DNA from 4 places in the Variovorax sp. GW821-FHT09A10 genome. Region 4 is predicted to be linked to each of the others. Evidence: predicted binding sites of a transcription regulator. Region 4 holds the regulator's gene; each other region holds the start of a gene.
What was found. Region 4 encodes sigma-54, which starts transcription at its own class of promoters, with help from an activator protein. Its sites were predicted from a motif close to TGGCANGNAANCTGCTTT; they were not measured.
Positions count from the first base shown of each region.

Region 1: the regulator sigma-54 is predicted to act here: its motif matches at 1,840-1,857, upstream of AC07Q9_RS30760 (transglutaminase family protein).
Region 2: the regulator sigma-54 is predicted to act here: its motif matches at 2,559-2,576, upstream of AC07Q9_RS18315 (pilin).
Region 3: the regulator sigma-54 is predicted to act here: its motif matches at 3,446-3,463, upstream of AC07Q9_RS24705 (ammonium transporter).

Region 1 is NZ_JBWKPT010000015.1:47,970-52,910, forward strand. Features, by position in the region: gene AC07Q9_RS30755 (DNA internalization-related competence protein ComEC/Rec2) at 1-1,809, opposite strand, end outside; gene AC07Q9_RS30760 (transglutaminase family protein) at 1,931-4,941, shown strand, end outside.
Region 2 is NZ_JBWKPT010000004.1:344,955-349,895, forward strand. Features, by position in the region: gene AC07Q9_RS18305 (CHASE2 domain-containing protein) at 1-1,598, shown strand, start outside; gene AC07Q9_RS18310 (3',5'-cyclic-nucleotide phosphodiesterase) at 1,628-2,431, shown strand; gene AC07Q9_RS18315 (pilin) at 2,633-3,142, shown strand; gene AC07Q9_RS18320 (PglL family O-oligosaccharyltransferase) at 3,214-4,902, shown strand.
Region 3 is NZ_JBWKPT010000007.1:294,853-299,793, reverse strand. Features, by position in the region: gene AC07Q9_RS24720 (restriction endonuclease) at 1-751, shown strand, start outside; gene AC07Q9_RS24715 (hypothetical protein) at 766-1,089, shown strand; gene AC07Q9_RS24710 (M14 family metallopeptidase) at 1,107-2,042, opposite strand; gene AC07Q9_RS24705 (ammonium transporter) at 2,173-3,375, opposite strand; gene AC07Q9_RS24700 (LytTR family DNA-binding domain-containing protein) at 3,546-4,508, opposite strand; gene AC07Q9_RS24695 (acyltransferase family protein) at 4,665-4,941, shown strand, end outside.
Region 4 is NZ_JBWKPT010000006.1:43,261-48,201, reverse strand. Features, by position in the region: gene AC07Q9_RS21940 (thiol:disulfide interchange protein DsbA/DsbL) at 1-195, shown strand, start outside; gene lptA (lipopolysaccharide transport periplasmic protein LptA) at 326-1,045, shown strand; gene lptB (LPS export ABC transporter ATP-binding protein) at 1,042-1,836, shown strand; gene rpoN (RNA polymerase factor sigma-54) at 1,854-3,446, shown strand; gene AC07Q9_RS21920 (phospholipase D family protein) at 3,457-4,941, shown strand, end outside.

The DNA.
Region 1 (4,941 bases), on a different contig from region 4:
GCGGTGGCCCGCGTCGCTGTCGAGCCCGTAGCGCGGGCCGGCGTCGTAGAGCAGGCTGTGCGTGGCGGTGCGCACGAGGACCGCGTTGCCCTGCCCGATGTCGGCGGCGAGCAGGTCGAACTCGCCCACGGCGGGCCGCGCCGGCTGCCACAGCAGCACCGGCAACAGCAGCGGCAGGCCGAGCGCGCGCATCGACCACGGCAGGCGCATCGCCAGCAGCACACCGCCCACCACGCCGCCCGCGGCCAGCCATGGCGGTGGCGCGGCCATCGACAGCGTGGCGAACGGCAGGCCGGCGAGCGTCTGCAGCAACAGCGCGAACAGCTTCACGGCGCCAGCGGCCACGTCCCACAGCGGCGGCACCGCCACGCCGAGCATCGCCAGCGGCGTGATCACCAGCGTCACCCACGGGATCGCGATCGCATTGGCCACGAGCCCGACGGCCGACACCTGCTGGAACAGCAGCAGGCTCAGCGGCGCGAGCGCCAGCGTGATGGTCCATTGCTCGCGAAAGAAGCGGCCCAGGCGCGTGAGCGCGCCCGCCCTGCCCTCGCCGGGCACGGCGGTCGCAGAGGCGAACAGCACCGCCACGGCGACGAAGCTGAGCCAGAAGCCGGCCTGCAGCAGCGCCCACGGATCGGCCGCGACCACGACTGCCGCCGTCAGCAACCAGACGTGCGGCCACGGCCAACGCCGACCGGTCAGGCGCAGCAGCGCCACGACCGCAAGCATCCAGACAGTGCGCTGCGAGGGCACGCCCCAGCCGCTGAAGAGCGCATAGAGCGCGGCCAGCAGCAGCCCACCGGCGAGCGCGGCCTGTTGCGCGGGCAGCCGCAGCATGAGCCGGCTGCTGCGCCGCCAGAGCGCGCCCACCACATGCGCCGCGAACCACGCGAACAAGGTGATGTGCAGGCCCGAGATCGACATCAGGTGCGCCACGCCGGTGGCGCGGAACACGTCCCAGTCGGCGCGGTCGATGGCGCCCTGGTCGCCGGTGACCAGCGCGGCGATCACGCCGGCCTGCCGCCGGTCGTCCACGCGGGCGAAGACCGCATCGCGCACGGCTTCGCGCGCCCGCTCGATCGGGTGCCGCCACGTCGTACCCAGCAGGCGCGACGCGGGGTCGCGCGCCCCGGCCCGCACATGGCCTTGGGCATGCACGCCCTGCTCCCACGCCCACAGCTCGCTGTCGAAGCCATGTGGATTGAGGTTGCCGTGCGGCGCGCGCAGGCGCACGGTCAGTTGCCAGCGCTGGCCGGCGTGCAGCTCGCCCACGGTGCGCGCGACGGATGCGCGACGTTCGGCGGGCTGCTCCCACATCCCGCTGTATTCGCCGTACCAGGCGAGTGCGATGCGCGGCGGCACCGTCGGCGGCGCCTCATCGGAGGCATCGGCCCACTGCGCCGTCTCCACATCGAAACGGAAGCGCGTTCCGATCTCGCCGGGCTGCGGCATCTGCGAGACCACGCCTGTGAGCCGCAGGTCGCGCCCTTCCAGTTGTGGCTCCAGCGCCGCTTGCGCGTAGGCCGTGGCACGCCATCCGGCCAGACCCGCGCCGGTCATCGCGCCGCAGGCCAGCGACAGCATCAGCACGACCGGCCGAGGCCCCCGCCACCGCCACAACAGCCATCCGCCGCCGAGCCCCGCGAGCAGCAACGCGACGTAAACGCCTGCGTGCCACAGCAGCGGCTGGCGCAACTGCAAGGCCGCGCCGAGCAGCGTGCCGCCGAGCACAACGAAGGCTCCTGACCCACCCGCGACAGCCTCGGACGCACGCCGCGACTGCCCTCCCCACACCCCGGAATCCATGATGCAAACCCTCCCCCAACCCACGCTCGATGGCGCGTTAATTGCTTGGCAACTGGGCTAGTATGCGTCTCACCAGAGACATCTTTTCGATGCAACCTCGCTGCACTGCACGCCCCTACGCATGTCCATCCACGCCGCACTCCACCACGTCACCCACTACACATACGACCGCCTGGTGCAGTTGGGCCCGCAAGTCGTGCGACTGCGCCCCGCGCCCCATTGCCGCAGCAATGTGATCTCGTATTCGCTGCGGGTCGAACCGGCCGAGCACTTCGTCAACTGGATGCAGGACCCGTTCGCCAACTACCAGGCGCGGCTCGTGTTCCCCGAGAAGACGCGCGAGTTCAAGGTCACGGTCGACCTCGTGGTCGAGATGGCGGTCTACAACCCCTTCGACTTCTTTCTCGAACCGCAGGCCGAGAACTTCCCCTTCAAGTACACGGCCTCGCAGGCCGAAGAGCTGGCGCCCTACCTCGTGGCCGATCCGGTCACGCCGCTCTTGGAGGCCTACCTCGACAAGGTCGACCGCAAGGAGCAGCGCACCATCGACTTCCTGGTCGGCCTGAACCAGCAGGTGCAGCAGGACGTCAACTACCTCATCCGCATGGAGCCCGGCGTGCAGACGCCGGAAGAAACGCTCACCAACGGCAGCGGCTCATGCCGCGACTCGGGCTGGCTGCTGGTGCAGCTGCTGCGCCACATGGGCCTGGCCGCGCGCTTCGTGTCGGGCTACCTGATCCAGCTCACGCCCGACGTGAAGGCCCTCGACGGCCCGAGCGGCACCACGGTCGACTTCACCGACCTGCACGCCTGGTGCGAGGTGTTCCTGCCGGGCGCCGGCTGGATCGGCCTGGACGCCACCTCGGGCCTCATGGCCGGCGAAGGCCACATTCCGCTGGCCTGCACGCCCACGCCGTCGAGCGCCGCGCCCATCGAGGGCGGGGTCGACGAGTCCGAGGTCGAGTTCAGCCATGAAATGACGGTCACGCGCATCTACGAATCGCCGCGCGTCACCAAGCCCTACACCGAAGAACAATGGGCCGAGGTGCTCGCGCTCGGCGACGCCGTCGATGCGCGCCTCGTGGCCGGCGACGTGCGCCTCACGATGGGCGGCGAGCCGACCTACGTGGCCACCGGCGACCGCGACGCGGCCGAATGGAACACCGACGCGCTCGGCCCCACCAAGCGCGGCTACGCCACCGAGCTCGTGCACAAGCTGCGCGCCGAGTACGGCCAGGGCGGCTTCCTGCATTTCGGCCAGGGCAAGTGGTACCCGGGCGAGCAGCTGCCGCGCTGGGCGCTGTCGATCTTCTGGCGCGCCGACGGCCAGACGCTGTGGCACGACCCCGAGCTGTTCGCCGACGAACGCTTTCCCACGCACTACACGAGCGAAGACGCGCGCCGCTTCACCACCGTGCTGGCGCACAAGCTGGGCCTCACCGAGCGCTACATCCAGCCCGGCTACGAGGACACCTACTACTACCTCTGGCGCGAACGCCGCCTGCCGGTGAACGTCGACCCCTTCGACTCCAAGCTCGACGACGAACTCGAACGCGTGCGCCTGCGCCGCGTCTTCACGCAGAAGCTCGACGCGGTGATCGGCTACATGCTGCCCATCGAGCCCGGCAACGCCAACAGCGACGCGCCCGCGCTTGCCGGCCCCGGCTGGAAGACCGGCCCCTGGTTCCTGCGCGACGACCGCCTGTTCCTGATCCCGGGCGATTCGCCCATGGGCTACCGCCTGCCGCTCGACTCGCAGCCGTGGGCCAGCAAGGGCGACTACCCCTACCTCATCGAGCGCGACCCGACCGCGCCGCGCGCCGCGTTGCCCAGCGCGTCCGATTACCGCGCGCGCTATGCCACCGCCACCCCGGTGGCCGGCGCCGACCTCGGCGAGGTGCCCTACACCTTCGGCGCGCCGCCCGTGGTGGCCGCGTCGCTGCGCATGCAGAGCCCCGGCGATGCGGCGAAGGCCGATGCAGCCGCTGCTGCGGATGCCGCCACGCCCGCCACGCGCCAGCCGCTGCGCGGCGAATCGGCCCACTGGGTCACGCGCACCGCGCTGTGCGTCGAGGTGCGCGACCCGCGCCGCGCCAACGGCCCGGCGGCCGAGAAAAAGGGCAGCGCCTCGGGCGTGCTCTACGTCTTCATGCCGCCGCTGGCACGCCTGGAGGACTACCTCGACCTCGTCGCCGCCGTCGAAGCCACCGCGCAGCAGCTCGGCGTGCGCATCGTGATGGAAGGCTATCCGCCGCCACGCGATCCGCGCCTGAAGATGCTGGCCGTGACGCCCGACCCGGGCGTGATCGAAGTCAACATCCACCCGGCCCACAACTGGAAGGAACTGGTCGCCCACACCGAGTTCCTCTACAACGCCGCGTTCGAGACGCGCCTGTCGGCCGAGAAGTTCATGACCGACGGCCGCCACACCGGCACCGGCGGCGGCAACCACTTCGTGATGGGCGGCGCCACGCCCGCCGACAGCCCCTTCCTGCGCCGGCCCGAGCTGCTGGCCAGCCTGCTGCTGTACTGGCACAACCACCCGTCGCTGAGCTACCTGTTCTCGGGCATGTTCATCGGCCCGACCAGCCAGGCGCCGCGCGTGGACGAGGCGCGCAACGACCAGGTCTACGAGCTGGAAATTGCGCTGAAGGAGATCGCCAAGAACCGCGAGATCTACGGCCAGAACATGCCCGCGTGGCTGGTCGACCGCACGCTGCGCAACATCCTGATCGACGTGTCGGGCAACACGCACCGCAGCGAGTTCTGCATCGACAAGCTCTACTCGCCCGATTCCAGCACCGGCCGCCTCGGCCTGCTCGAACTGCGCGCCTTCGAGATGCCGCCGCATGCGCGCATGAGCATCGCGCAGCAGCTGCTGATCCGCGCGCTGGTCGCCCGCTTCTGGGACGCGCCCTACCAGGCGCCCGTCACCCGCTGGGGCACCGAGCTGCACGACCGCTTCCTGCTGCCGACCTTCGTCAAGATGGACTTCGACGATGTCATCAGCGAGATGCGCCAGGCCGGCTTTGCGTTCGATGCCGACTGGTTCGCTCCGCACTTCGAGTTCCGCTTCCCGCTCGTGGGCCAGATGCAGTCGATGGGCGTCGAGCTGTCGCTGCGCAACGCGCT
Region 2 (4,941 bases), on a different contig from region 4:
ACGACGACGGCGTGATCCGCAGCGTGCCGCTCATCGCCCGCTACGAAGGCGAGCACGCGGCGCCCGGGCACTACGAATCGTTGGCACTGGCGGTGTACCGCATCGCGAACGGCTCGCCGCCGGTGCGGCCGGCGCTCGTGGCTGGCGACGGCAACTTTCCGCGCCTGCAGGCGCTGGTGCTCGGGTCGTTGCGCATCCCGGTTGACCAGACCGCCAGCCTGCAGGTGCCGTTCCGTGGGCCTGGTGGTCCGCGTGCAGGGTCGTTCCGCTACGTGGCCGCTGCCGATGTGCTCGAAGGCCGTCTGGCACCGGGTGAATTGAAGGACAAGATCGTCCTGCTCGGCGCCACCGCCCCCGGCCTGCAGGACCTGCGCGCCACCCCGGTCGGTGCTGCGTTCCCGGGCGTCGAGGTGCACGCCAACATCGTCTCGGGCTTGCTCGACCGGCGCCTGCTGGCCGTGCCCGACTATGCGCCGGGCTACGAAGTGCTGACCGTGCTGGCGGCGGGACTCGTGCTCGCCTTCGGGTTGTCGCTGCTGTCGGCATCGCGCGCCGTGCTGCTCGGCGCGGGCGTGGTCGCCGCGCTGGTCGGCCTCAACACCTGGCTCTACATCGGCCACAGCCTCGTGCTTCCGCTGGCGTCGGCGCTCGTCATGGTGGCGCTGGCCTTTGCGCTCAACATGAGCTGGGGCTACTTCGTCGAATCGCGCGCGCGGCGCGGGCTGGTGCGGCTCTTCGGCACCTACGTGCCGCCGCAACTGGTCGACGAAATGCTCGTGCGCCCCGGCCGCTACAGCATGCGCGCCGAGAGCAAGGAAATGACCGTGATGTTCTGCGACATGCGCGACTTCACCCGGTTGTCCGAGCAGATGGCGCCGGCCGAGCTGCAGGCCTTCCTGAACACCGTCTTCAGCCGGCTCACCGAGGTGATCAGCGCGCACCGCGGCACCGTCGACAAATACATGGGCGACTGCGTCATGGCCTTCTGGGGCGCGCCGATCGACACGCCCGGCCACGCCGCACTCGCCGTGCAGGCGGCGATCGACATGGCGGCCGCCGTGCACGACATCAACCGCCAGCACCGCGCCAACGGCCGTCCCGAGATCAGCGCCGGCATCGGCCTCAACAGCGGCCTCATGAGCGTCGGCGACATGGGCTCGACCGCGCGCCGCAGCTATACCGTGGTCGGCGACGCGGTCAATCTCGCGTCCCGGCTCGAGGGCCTGAGCGGACACTACGGGGTCGAGATCGTGGCCAGCGGCGCCACCCGCGAGGCGGCGCCCGGGTTCGTCTGGCAGGAGCTCGACAGCGTGCGCGTCAAGGGCAAGGCCCAGGCCGTCGCCATCTACACCCCGCTTTCGGCGCAGGTCGGCGCTGAAGCGCAGGACACCACACGGCAGCAGCTCGACCGCTGGACCCAGGTGCTCGCCGCCTACCGCCGCCAGGATTGGGCGCTGGGCCGAAACTTGCTGGCTCCCCTGCTCGCCGCGGATGCCAAAAAAGTCCTTTACCAGCTCTATGCCCAGCGTTTAGCCTCGATGGCGCTACGCCCGCAGGACCCGGACTGGGACGGCGCCACCCGGTTCGACACCAAATGACGACAGACGCAACCAAGGGGTCTTCCACAATGCAGGTACGCGTGCTGGGTTGCTCGGGCGCCATCGCCAAGGACTGCCGCACCACCTCGTTCCTGGTCGATGCGGACCTGCTCGTGGACGCCGGCACGGGCGTCGGCGATCTCACCCTCGACGAGATGGCCGCCATCGACGACGTGGTGCTCACCCACTCGCACCTCGACCACATCGCCGCCCTGCCCCTGATGCTCGACGCTGTCGGCAGCCGCCGCACCCGGCCGCTGCGCGTGCATGCCCTGAAAGCCACCATCGACGCGCTGCGCGCGCATGTGTTCAACAACGTCATCTGGCCGAATTTCGAACGCATTCCCAGCCCCGAATCGCCGTTCGTGAGCTTTCACGAGATCGCGGTCGGGCAGTGCCTCGAGCTGGGCACCGACGCCCCCAAGCTCATCGAGGTGCTGCCGGCCGTCCACACCGTGCCGGCCTGCGGCTTCGCCATCCGTCGGGCCGAAGGCGGCGCCCACTGGGTCTTCAGCGGCGACACCGAACGCAACCCGCCGTTCTGGGAGCGCGTCAACGCGATCGACGTGGCGATGCTGGTCATCGAGACGGCCTTCAGCTCCCGCGAGGAGGCTTTGGCCGAACGCAGCCTGCACCTGTCGCCGGTGGCGCTGGCGCACGAACTGGCGCACATCGACCCGGGCAAGCAATACCCGATCTACATCACCCACACCAAGCCGGCAGAGACCGAAGAAATCATGAGCCAGATTGAGATGCTGGCGGGGCGGGAAGTGGCGGGGTTGGCGCAGCGGGACATCCGCTGGCTCAAGGCGAACGGGGTGCTGACCTTCTGACCGGAGCCGGCCGGGTATGACAAATTTGTCGACACAATTGGCATCTGAGTGCGAGTTGTGTCACATCATGTAACCATCTTGTGACCAAAGACGGCCTGATCGGGGGCTGCAGGGTGGGGAAGCCGGGTGGCACGGATGCTGCGGAAGTTACTCCGCTCCGGGCTGGTTCCCGGGCTCTACAAACCAACCTGGAGTTAATGAATGAACCGTCGTTCTATCGCACGCAATGTGCAAAAGGGTTTCACCCTGATCGAATTGATGATCGTTGTGGCGATCATCGGTATCTTGGCTGCTGTGGCTCTGCCGGCGTATCAGGACTACACGGTCCGTGCCAAGGTTTCTGAAATTGTGCTGGCAGCTTCATCTTGCCGGACCACCGTTACAGAAGCTGTTCAGTCGACTTCTGCGACGACCCTGACCTCCGCAATGTTCCCTTGCGACGGCGGCGCCGCTTCGGGCGTGACGGTGTCGAAGTATGTCAAGAGCATCGCAGTCGATGCCAATGGCAAGGTCACCGTGACGTCACAAGGTATCTCACAACTGACGGCTGGATCTCAAGATGCGTTGACACTTGTTCCTTTGACGGACGCTACGACTGCCCTCGCTGCCGCCAGCGGCGCGGGTAAGACAATCTTCGCTTGGAGGTGCGGTAAGGACACGGATGGCACAAGCATTCCTCCGAAATACCTGCCCGGTTCGTGCCGCGGTTAATTGGTTGAAAATCAAAAAGCGCTCCCTCGGGAGCGTTTTTTTTTGGAAATTTAATGAAAATGAGAGAGCGGATGATGCTGTTTTTGGGGGCTATGCTGATTTCTAGCATACTTGTCCCGGATCACTTCATGCCTTGGCCTGCTTTTAGGAATGAATTTTTAATTGGAATTGGATTTTTTCCGTTGGGGTGCTATGTGATTTGGAGGCGGACAGCTGTTCCGAAAATCGCAATCCTCATTTTCTTTCTCTCAATTACTCCATTGCTGCAGATGGCGGTTGGGAAGATTTTATTTTTTGGTGACGGGTGGGTTTCGTGGTTGTACATTTCTGCGGCATTTGTTTCGTTGACTTCTGCGGCAATTTTTTTGCGTGATAGTAAATTGAAAAACCCAATACAAGAAATTCAGCCGGTGATTTTTGCATTAGTCGTCGCTGGCATTCTTTCGGTTGGAGTTTCATTGATTCAATGGCTTGATTTGAATTTTCTTTCCGAATTTGTCGCCAATTCACAAATTAAGGGAAGGTACGGCGCTAATTTGGCGCAGTCAAATCAGCTTGCGACAGTTCTTTTGCTGGGTGTGGCTTGCACTTTGTTCTTGTTTGAAAATAAGGTGCTGAATGCATATTCGGCAACATTGCTGGGCGCGTTTTTGGTTTTTGGCCTTGCGATGACACAATCTCGAATGACTGTTCTCGCATTATTTTTTTTGTGGGCCTTGTACTGGGGATTTCGACAACGAATTCATTTTCGCACATCTGGAAAATCAATTCTATTTTTGAGTGGAATTTTTTGTTTGACTATGTTCACGTGGCCTTTGCTCAATGAGGTGCTTTTATTGAAGGCGCCGCCTTCGTTGATTGACCGGGTGAATAAAGACAGTCGCTTCGATCTTTGGCGAAGCATGATGGATGCTGTCAGCCAATCCCCGTGGCTCGGCTATGGCTGGGGGCAAGTTCCGCTGGCGCAGCAAACCACGGCATTGAAGTATCCTGCGACTTACGTATTTTTTGACTCAGCCCACAATGTTGGGATGGATGTTGCTGTTTCGGCTGGGCTGCCTGTAGCGGTGATATTTTCTATTTGGCTAATATTCTGGTTTAGGCAGCAAATTAAAAGCTGCCGGGATCCTTTGTCATGGAGTGTTCTGCTCGCGGTGGGGTTTGTTTTTTGTCATGCCATGGTTGAATATCCGCTAGCCTATGCTTATGTTTTGCTGCCGACTTGTTTTTTCGTGGGGGCGTTAAGTCGATTTGAAGTGATTGAGTTGAAGGGGAATAGAAAAATTCAATTTCTATTTCGAAGAGGGCTTGCTGGGATTGGTGCATTTACGTTGGCGGGATTTATTGTGATTTCAAATGAATATATTCGATTTGAAAATGACTGGCGCCGCACTCGAATGGAAATTTCCGGGATTTTTCATCCGGAAGAAGGTTGGGAGGCTTACAAGCCAACTTTTTTAACTCATTTGCGAGATTATTCGGAGTTCGCCAGAACCGTGCCTGAGCGGGGCATGACCGAAAAGAAAGTTCTCTGGATGGGTGAGGTTGCGAAGCGATTTGGTCAGCCGTCGGTGCTGACACGGTATGCGATTGCGGCAGCATTGAATGGAGCGCCAGAGTCAGCAGCACATTCGTTGGCTTTGATATGCAAAACCCAAGCGCCTCGTGTTTGCGACCAAGTTTTAGAAGATTGGCGGAGAATTTCTTCTGATTCGGCTTATCCAGAGCTGAAATTGGTTGCGCTTCCTGTATTGGGTTGAAAATATTAGGAATGCGGGATGCGCAGTCTGTGACTCCTT
Region 3 (4,941 bases), on a different contig from region 4:
GGTCGCACTGGCGATCGGGGCCGTGCTGCTGGGCTTGCACTACGTCGTCCGTCGTCAGGCCACCCGCGTGGAGATCGAACCCGCGGCAGCTCGCGCTCCCGCACGCCCCGCGCCCGCCTCGACAGCCGGGCGTCGCGAGCCCGTGCTGTCGCCCGCGCCATCGACAACGCCCCATGCGGGCCAGGAATCGCAGTGGAGCCCCGCCGTACTCCAGGCCATCGAATGGCGTCGCTTCGAGGCCTTGTGCGAAGCGCTCTACGCACAAGCCGGGTTCACCACGCGCAGCCAATCGCACGGCGCGGACGGCGGCGTCGATATCTGGCTGCAGTCCAGGCACAGTGACGTGCCGCGCATCATCCAGTGCAAGCATTGGCAGAGCAAAGCCGTGGGCGTCAAGGAGATGCGCGAGTTCCTCGGCGTGATGGCTTCGCACCAATTGAAGAGCGGCACCTACGTGACGAGCTCGACCTTCTCGGCGGAAGCGGCGGCGTTTGCGAAGGCGAACGGCATCCACGCCCAAGACGGCGCGGCCCTGCTCAAGCTGATCGGCCAGCGCACGCCCGAACAACAAGCGGCACTGCTCGCCGTGGCCTACGAAGGGGAGTACTGGCGGCCGACCTGTGCGAGTTGCGGCACCAAGATGGTCGAAAGAAGCTCGTCCAAGAACGACGGCAGCTTCTGGGGCTGCGCCAACTACCCGAAGTGCCGGGGCCGGACGATCCCGAAGTCGAAGGCATCCGCGACGATCTGACCAGGAAGCGCGCCATGGCCCATCCAGCGATATTCACCGAAGCCTGCCTCGCCTCCTCGTTCGCCCCCACCGAACGCCGCGAAGCCCTCGCCCGCCTCAACACCCTCTTGCACCCCGCCCTGCAGCGGATCGTCGCCGCCGAGGTCGCCGCGGGCAACCGCGTCGTCGATGCCGGCGTCGACTGGCCCGACGAGGGCTCGGTGCACGTCACGCTCCAAAGGCACTTCACGGCCCGGCACGCCGGCAAGCAGGCCGCTTTCAGCCTCTGCGACGACCCGCACTACTGGCATGCCGACTACAGCACCGCGGACAAACCACGGCACCTGCTGATCTGCTGAACTGAAGGGCGTCGGCCTCAAAGCGGCCTGGTCAGGTACACCGCCTCGCGCCCGACGATCGTGCGCTGCGCGGGCATGAAGATCGTGCAGTCGTCGCACGGCGCGCGGATTTCGTCCGGGCCGTTGGTGGCGATCAGTTCGCCCTTGGCGAAGGTCTCGAAGCCGATCAGCGGGCGCACGAAGGCGAAGTCTTCCGACTTGATGACGTGCGTCTGGAGCAGCTCGAAGCGGCGCTGCTCGCCGGGCGCGGGCACGGCCGGGTCCTTGTCGATGAGGCCGAAGTGCGCCAGGAAATCGAGCGAGATGGCGGTGGCCAGCTCGGAGGCCGAGCGCAGGAAATGCTGGCCGCACTCGGCCACCAGCGCCACGCCCTTGCCGTCGGCCCGGCCATGCTGGCCGTGCTGGATCAGCGGCGTGCCCGAGCCCAGGCCGTCGGGCATCACCAGGTGCACCGACGGGCGACCGATGGCCATGGCGGCCTCGGCGTTGCGGTCGAAGGCCGGGTACACCCAGAACGGGATCACGGGCTGGCTCGTGGAATGAATGTCGAGGATGTGGTCGGCCGCGCTCACCACCGGGCGCAACTCGCGGGCGCGGCGCAGCTCGGGGCTGTCCTCGCTGCCGTCGAGCCATTCGGGCGACCACACGCGGTTGAGGTTGTGCACCAGCTGGCGGCTGTCGAACGGCAGCGCCTCGTTGAAGGACTCGTAGGCCGCCACGTTGGCAAAGCTGACGGTGAGCGTGCCGATCTTCGGGCGCACGCCGGTGTCGAGCAGGTGCGTGGCCGCGGTCATGCCGCAGATCTCGTTGCCGTGCGTCAGCGCGTTGATCAGCACGTGCGGACCGGGCTTGCCGGATTCGAAGCGGTGCACGTAGTCGATACCGACGTTGCCCTCGCGGTAGGCGGAAAGATCGCGGGGGAGGACTTCGAGGGCGGGGGGAGATTGGGTCATGGGGTGGTGAACAGGTGGGATCGGAGGCCGCCGGCAAGTTTGCTACAGCTGGCAAATTCGTGCCGTGAGCCGCAAATCCCCCGATGCGGCTCATGTCCTGAGCCGCATCTCCCTCACCGGCCTCTCGCCCTTACCAATTCACTTCCCGCTCCGGCGTCGCCGAAATGTGGTGGATCGACAGGTCCGCCCCGTCGTATTCCTCTTCCTGCGACAGCCGCAGCCCCATGGTCGCCTTGAGCACGCCGTACACCACCGCGCCGCCGATCAGCGCCCAGACCACGCCGAGCAAGGTGCCGATGAGCTGCGCCCACAGGTTCACGCCACCGATGCCGCCCAGCGCCTGCGTGCCGAAGATGCCGGCCGCGATGCCGCCCCAGGTGCCGCACAAGCCGTGCAGCGGCCACACGCCGAGCACGTCGTCGATCTTCCATTTGTTCTGGGTGCGCGTGAACATGAAGACGAAGATGGCGCCGGCCACGCCGCCCGCCACGAGCGCGCCCAGCGGGTGCATGAGGTCGGAGCCGGCGCACACGGCCACGAGGCCGGCGAGCGGGCCGTTGTAGACAAAGCCGGGGTCGTTCTTGCCCATGGCCAGCGCCACCAGCGTGCCGCCGACCATGGCCATCAGCGAGTTGACGGCGACGAGGCCCGAGATCTTGTCGATGCTCTGCGCGCTCATCACGTTGAAGCCGAACCAGCCCACGCACAGCACCCACGCGCCCAGCGCCAGGAACGGGATGTTCGACGGCGGGTGCGCGCTGAGCGAGCCGTCGCCGCGGTAGCGGTTGCGGCGCGCGCCCAGCAGCAGCACGGCCGGCAGCGCGAGCCAGCCGCCCACGGCGTGCACGACGACCGAGCCGGCGAAGTCATGGAACTCGTGACCCGTGACCGAGGCGATCCAGCCCTGGATGCCGAAGGCCTTGTTCCAGGCGATGCCCTCGTACAGCGGGTAGACGAAACCGACGATCACCGCGGTGGCGATCAGTTGCGGCCAGAACTTGGCGCGCTCGGCGATGCCGCCCGAGATGATGGCCGGAATGGCCGCCGCGAAGGTCAGCAGGAAGAAGAACTTCACCAGCTCGTAGCCGCTTCTTGCCGACAGTTCGGTGGCACTGACGAAGAAATGCGTGCCGTAGGCCACACCGTAGCCCACCAGGAAGTACACGATGGTCGACACCGAGAAGTCGACCAGGATCTTGACCAGCGCATTGACCTGGTTCTTCTTGCGCACGGTGCCCAGTTCCAGGAAGGCAAAGCCGGCATGCATGGCCAGGACCATGATGGCGCCGAGAAGGATGAACAGCGCGTCAGCGCCCTGTTTGAGTGCGTCCATGAGAGCTTCTTGCAGGTTTTTGGTTTGATTTGGTGCGTCGCACCCGAACGGCTCGGGGCGCCGGCGCAAGAAAGCAAAAATGGTGCCTGCAGGCTCTTGAATGGTGCGAAACGACCCAGGAATGGGCCGATTTCGCGGGACGCGCACCGGATCGGAACGCGCCGAAACCCTCAGCCCGCGCCGCCGCGCAGCGCGTCGCGATACCGCCGGCTGCAGGGCACGCTCGTCCCGTCGCGCATGTGCAGCCGGGCGTCGCCGCCGTCCAGCGGCTCGATCTCCTTGATGCGGCCCAGGTTCACGGCGTGGCTGCGGTGCACGCGCACGAAGGTCGCCGGGTCGAGCTGGGTCAGGAAGTCGGTGAGCGTGGCGCGCAGCAGGTAGTCGTGGCCGTTGACGTGCAGGCCGACGTAGTTGCCCTCGGCTTGCAGCCAGTCGATGTCGGTGGCGGCGATGAGGAATTCGCGGCGCAGCTTGCGCACGAGAAAACGTTCGGGGCGTGCCACCACGGGCGATGGCGCCGGCGGCGCTTCGACAGCGGGCGCGGGAGGCACGGCAGCGTCGGTGGGCGCCTCGGCGGCCACCGGCGGCATCGCAGCCTCGGCCGCCCCTGCATCCTCCGGCGCGTCGAGCACCCGCGCCTCCCCCTGCAGCCGCAGCATGAACAGCCGGTAGGCCCAGATACCGAAGACCATCGACACGTATGCGCGCACGTCCTTCAGGTATTCGTAGCCCCACTGGCCGCGCCAGTCCGCGAAGTCGTAGCGCTCGCCGACCGCTGCGTAGGCCAGCGCGCGCAGCGCGAACATGGCCACCACGTGCACCACGCTGAAGACCACGCTGGCCACCGCATGCCCCGCCAGGTAGCGCAGCAGGTGCCTGCGCGGCAGCGGCGACAGCCAGCGCTCGACCGCCACGATGCCCGGCACCAGCGCCAGCAGCACGAGGTGGCTGGAACCCTCCCACACCAGAATCTCCCAGGTGGCGTGCGGCACGGCGCGCCGCCCTGCATCGACCAGCGCCACCGAGGTGTTGAACACGGCCTGCACCGCCATGACCACGATCCAGAAACCCACCTCCACGTACCGCCGGATCGGCTCGTAGCGTTCGTACAGGTTCTTGCGCGGGTCTCGCATGCGGCGAATTCTCGCGAAAACAGGCCCCTGGGGTCGGCCCATTTCGTCCCTGCGGGGCACCGCTCGTCACAAAGCGGGAGCGATCCGTCCCCTTGCCGCCCCCGGCCGGGGCCGCGGGCCCGAGCATCGCGGCTTCTTCGCTTCGAGGCGCCTGCAATGACCACCGCAACCACCCACCCGGCCGACCCACGCCGCCACGACATCGACGCCCTGCGCGCCCTCGCCTTCCTGCTCGTCATCCTCTACCACGTGGGCATGTACTACGTGGCCGACTGGCCCTGGCACCTGAAGAGCCCGCACGCGGCCGAGTGGCTGCCGTGGCCGATGCGGGTGCTGAACCTGTGGCGCATGGACCTGGTGTTTCTCATCTCGGGCGTCTCGCTCGGCTTCCTGAGCCGGGGCCAGGGCACCTGGGGCCTGCTGCGCAGCCGGG
Region 4 (4,941 bases):
AAGGAAACATTTGCGTCCTTCGGCGTGGCCAGCAAGGCCCGTCGCGCGTCGCAGCAGACCGAGGCCTACAAGGTCGCCGGCGTGCCGGCCCTGGCCGTGGCAGGCCGCTGGTATGTCGACGGCGAAACCGCCGGCAGCATGGCCAAGGTGCTGCAGGTTGCGACTTTCCTGATCGGCGAAGCCAAGAAGGGCTGACCGACCCGGCGACCTGTCGACCTGGTTTTTGGGTCGAATGCAAGGCCCGCTTCGGCGGGCTTTTTCATTGGCGGCGGTGGTCAATCACCGTCCCACGCATACAATGTTTCAGAGCAAGTTTCGTGCCTTTATGACATTGCCCTCCATCCCCACATTCCCCACCCTTCGTCGCCTCGGCCGCCTGGCCTTCGGCGCGCTGTTGCTGGCCGGAGCCGCCTCCGGCGCCCTGGCTGAAACCGCCGACCGCACCAAGCCGATGAACATCGAGTCCGACTCGATGCGCTACGACGACCTGAAACAGACCAGCGTGTTCACCGGCAACGTGCTGGTCACGAAGGGCACGATCATCATCCGCGGTGCGCGGCTGGACGTGCGCCAGGACGCCGAGGGCTACCAGTACGGCGTGGTCACGGCGGCGCCCGGCAAGCTGGCCTATTACAAGCAGAAGCGCAACGCCGGCGACGAGTGGATCGAGGGCGAGTCGGAAGTCATCGAGTACGACAGCCGCGCCGACAACGTCAAGTTCATCCGCCGCGCCGTCATGCGCCGGCTGATCGGTGCCACGGCCAACGACGAGAGCAGCGGCGCGCTGATCGTCTACGACCAGAGCAACGACACCTACACCGTCAACGGCTCCCTCGTGCCGCCGAACGCCGGCGTCTCGGCGGGCGGCGGTGGCCGCGTGAAGGCCATCCTCACGCCGAAGGCCACGCCGGCCCCGGCGGCAGGGGGCGCCGCACCGGCAGCGGGCGGCAAGAAGCCCGCGGCCCCGGCGCCTACCCCCGCGCCCGGCGCCGGGCTGCGCCCCAGCACCACGCTGGGCGGCACCGAAGGGGAAGGGCGCAAGTGATCGAAACCGCAGGAACCCCGCCCGCCGACGGCGTCCCGGGCAGCCGCCTCGTGGCGCGCGGCCTCAAGAAGAGCTACGGCAGCCGCACGGTCGTCAAAGACGTCTCGCTCGATGTGCAGAAGGGCGAAGTCGTCGGACTGCTCGGCCCCAACGGCGCGGGCAAGACCACCTCGTTCTACATGATCGTCGGGCTGGTACGCGCCGACGCCGGCGAGATCACCATCGACGGCGAGCCCATCGCCCACATGCCGATCCACCGCCGCGCGCGCATGGGCCTGAGCTACCTGCCGCAGGAAGCGTCGATCTTCCGCAAGCTCACGGTCGAGGAAAACGTGCGTGCCGTGCTCGAGCTGCAGCGCGAGCCCGACGCCAATGGTCGTCTGGTGGCGCTGTCGAAGCAGCACATCGACGAGCGCCTGACCGACCTGCTGGCCGACCTGCGCGTCGACCACCTGCGCGATTCGCCTGCGCTCGCACTGTCGGGCGGCGAGCGCCGTCGCGTCGAAATCGCGCGCGCGCTGGCCACCCAGCCGCGCTTCATCCTGCTGGACGAGCCCTTCGCCGGCATCGACCCGATCGCGGTGATCGAGATCCAGCGGATCATCAGCTTCCTGAAAGAGCGCGGCATCGGCGTGCTCATCACCGACCACAACGTGCGTGAAACGCTGGGCATCTGCGATCACGCGTTCATCATCAGCGACGGGCACGTGCTGGCACAAGGCACACCCTCGGAGATCGTCGACAACGCCGAGGTACGCAGGGTGTACCTGGGCGAGCACTTCCGCATGTAAGGGAGGGGCGGGTCTCCATGAAGCAAGGGCTGTCCCTTCGCGTCTCGCAGCATCTGGCGCTGACGCCACAGCTGCAGCAGTCCATTCGCCTGCTTCAGCTCTCCACGCTCGAACTGAGCCAGGAGGTGGAGCAGATGCTGGATGAGAACCCGTTCCTCGAACGCACCGCGGAAGAAGCGGCGCGCGAGGAGTTCGGGCTCGATGCTGTCGACACGCCCGTGCCGCGCGACGATGGGGGTGAAACCGGCGAAGGCGATTTCGCCCCGGCGCCGACCAGCAGCGCGACGACCACCGCCAGCGAAACCACGTCCACGCCCGACTCCGACGGCCCCGCCGCCGAGATCACCGAGCGCGAGCCCGACTGGGAAGGCGACGGCACCGTCGAGATGGCACCCGACGACAGCGAGTGGGGCAGCGATGCACCCGCACGCCAGAACAACCTGGGCGACGACGAACGTGCCGACGCCACCGAACTCGCGCGCAGCCAGGAGTCGCTGCAGTCCTTCCTGCACCGCCAGGCGTTGAGCCTGCGGCTGAACGAGAACGATTGCGCCGCGCTGCGCTTTTTGATCGAATCGCTCAACGACGACGGCTACCTCGAAGACTCGCTGCCCGCGCTGGCCTCGGGCCTGGCGGGCGACGACAACGACCAGTTCGACGACCTCGTGCACCACTTCCAGGTGGCGCTGGGCCTGCTGCAGAGCCTGGAGCCCGCCGGTGTCGGCGCGCGCGACCTCGGCGAATGCCTGAGCATCCAGCTGAAGGCGCTCGCCAGCGAAGACGAGACCGAGGCCGAAGCGCTCATCCGCAAGACCGCCATCGCGATCTGCAAGCAGCCGATGGAGCTGCTCGCGCGGCGCGACTTCAAGCGCCTGGCCACGCTCACGCGCACGAACGAAGAGCTGGTGCGTTCGGCGCTGCAGATCATTGCGCGCCTGGAGCCCAAGCCGGGCCGCCGCTTCGTGGACGTCGAGCGCAACATCGTCATTCCCGACGTGATCGTCACGAAGACCGGCCGCGGCACCAACATCAAGTTCCGCGTCATGCTGAACCCCGAGGTCATGCCGCGCCTGCGCGTGCACGACATCTACGCCGGTGCGCTCAAGTCGCACAAGGGCGAGGGCAGCCAGGCGCTGTCGCAGCGGCTGCAGGAGGCGCGCTGGTTCATCAAGAACATCCAGCAGCGCTTCGACACCATCCTGCGCGTGAGCAACGCCATCGTCGAGCGGCAGAAGAGCTACTTCGTGCACGGCGAGCTGGCCATGCGCCCGCTGGTGCTGCGCGAGATCGCCGACGAACTCGGCCTGCACGAATCGACCATCTCGCGCGTGACCACCGCCAAGTACATGTCGACGCCCTTCGGCACGGTCGAGCTCAAGTACTTCTTCGGTTCGGCGCTGGGCACCGAGACCGGCGGCAACGCGTCGAGCACTGCGGTGCGCGCGCTCATCAAGCAGTTCGTGAGTTCCGAGAGCATCAAGAAGCCGCTGTCCGACAGCCAGATCTCCGAGATGCTGAAAGAGCAGGGCATCGAGTGCGCGCGCCGCACCGTCGCCAAGTACCGCGAAGCGCTGCGCATCGCGCCGGCCAACCTGCGCAAGGCCCTGTAGAAGACCGACGATGACGAGCCGCCTGCTGTCGCGCTGTGGGCATGGGGTGGTCGTCATCGCGGCGGCGCTGCTGTTTGCCGGCTGCGCCACGCTGCCCGACGAGGCCCCGCGCCCGCCCACCAAGGCCATCGCCGTCTCGGCCGACACCGCGCTCGGCAAGATCGCGCTGGCCTCGCAGCCCGACCCCGACCTCAGCGGCTTTCGCCTGATGCCCGGCGGCGACTTCGCCTTCGACACGCGGCTGCAGCTGGCGCGCCGCGCGCAGCGCACGCTCGACGTGCAGTACTACCAGATCGAGAACGACGAGACCGGCCGCTACCTGCTGCGCACCCTGCGCGATGCCGCCCAGCGCGGCGTGCGCGTGCGCCTGTTGATGGACGACCTGTACACCTCGGGCGAAGACGAGCTGCTGCTCGGCCTGGCCGCCACGCCGAACGTCGAGCTGCGCCTGTTCAACCCGTTCCCGGCCGGGCGCGGCAGCCTGCTCAAGCGCTTCACCGCGTCGCTGTTCGACTTCAGCCGCGTCAACCGCCGCATGCACAACAAGCTCTTCATCGCCGACGGCGCGATGGCGGTGGCGGGCGGGCGCAACATCGGCAACCAGTACTTCCGCCGCACCACCGGCCCGAACTTCATCGACCTCGACACCTTCGTCACGGGCGCGCTGATCCCGCGCCTGGGCGTGCTGTTCGACCAGTACTGGAACAGCCCGCACGTGCGCCCGATCGGCGCGGTCGTGCACACCGACCTGCCGCGCGAAGAACTGCAGCGCCGCTTCGACGCCGCCACCGGCCCCGACACCACGCCGCCGCCGCCCAAACCTGCGCCCAACGACCTGCTCGGCTACAGCCCGGTGGCCGACGACCTCGACGCCGGCAAGCTCGGCCTGATCTGGACCACCGCCGAGGCGTATGCCGATTCGCCCGACCGCGTGATCGGCAAGACCGCGTCGTACGGCGGCGTGCCGCTGCTCGACGTCGACAGCGTGCGCTACAACGTGGTCGAGCAGATGCGCCGCGCGCGCAGCGAGGTGACGCTGGTCTCGCCCTACCTGATCCCGGGCGCGTCGGGGCTGGAGGTGATGCGCGAGATCCGCGGGCGCAACGTGAAGATCAGCGTGGTCACCAACTCGCTCGCCGCCACCGACGAGCCGCTGGTCCACACCGCCTACCGCCGCTACCGCGCCGACATGCTGGCGCTGGGCGCCGAGCTGCACGAGCTGAGTTCCGCGCGCACGCGGCGCAGCGTGCGGCTCGGTTTGTTCGGCACGTCGGTGGGGCGGCTGCACGCCAAGTCGGCGGTGATCGACCAGCGCATCCTGTTCGTCGGCTCGATGAATTTCGATCCGCGCTCCGAGATCCACAACACCGAGATCGGCCTGTTCATCCGCAGCCCCGAGATGGCGCAGCAGACCCTGAAGCTGCTCGACGTGCTCAAGCAGCAGGGCGCCTACCGGCTGCGCTTTGCCGAAGGCGCCGATGCGGGAGCCAGCGGC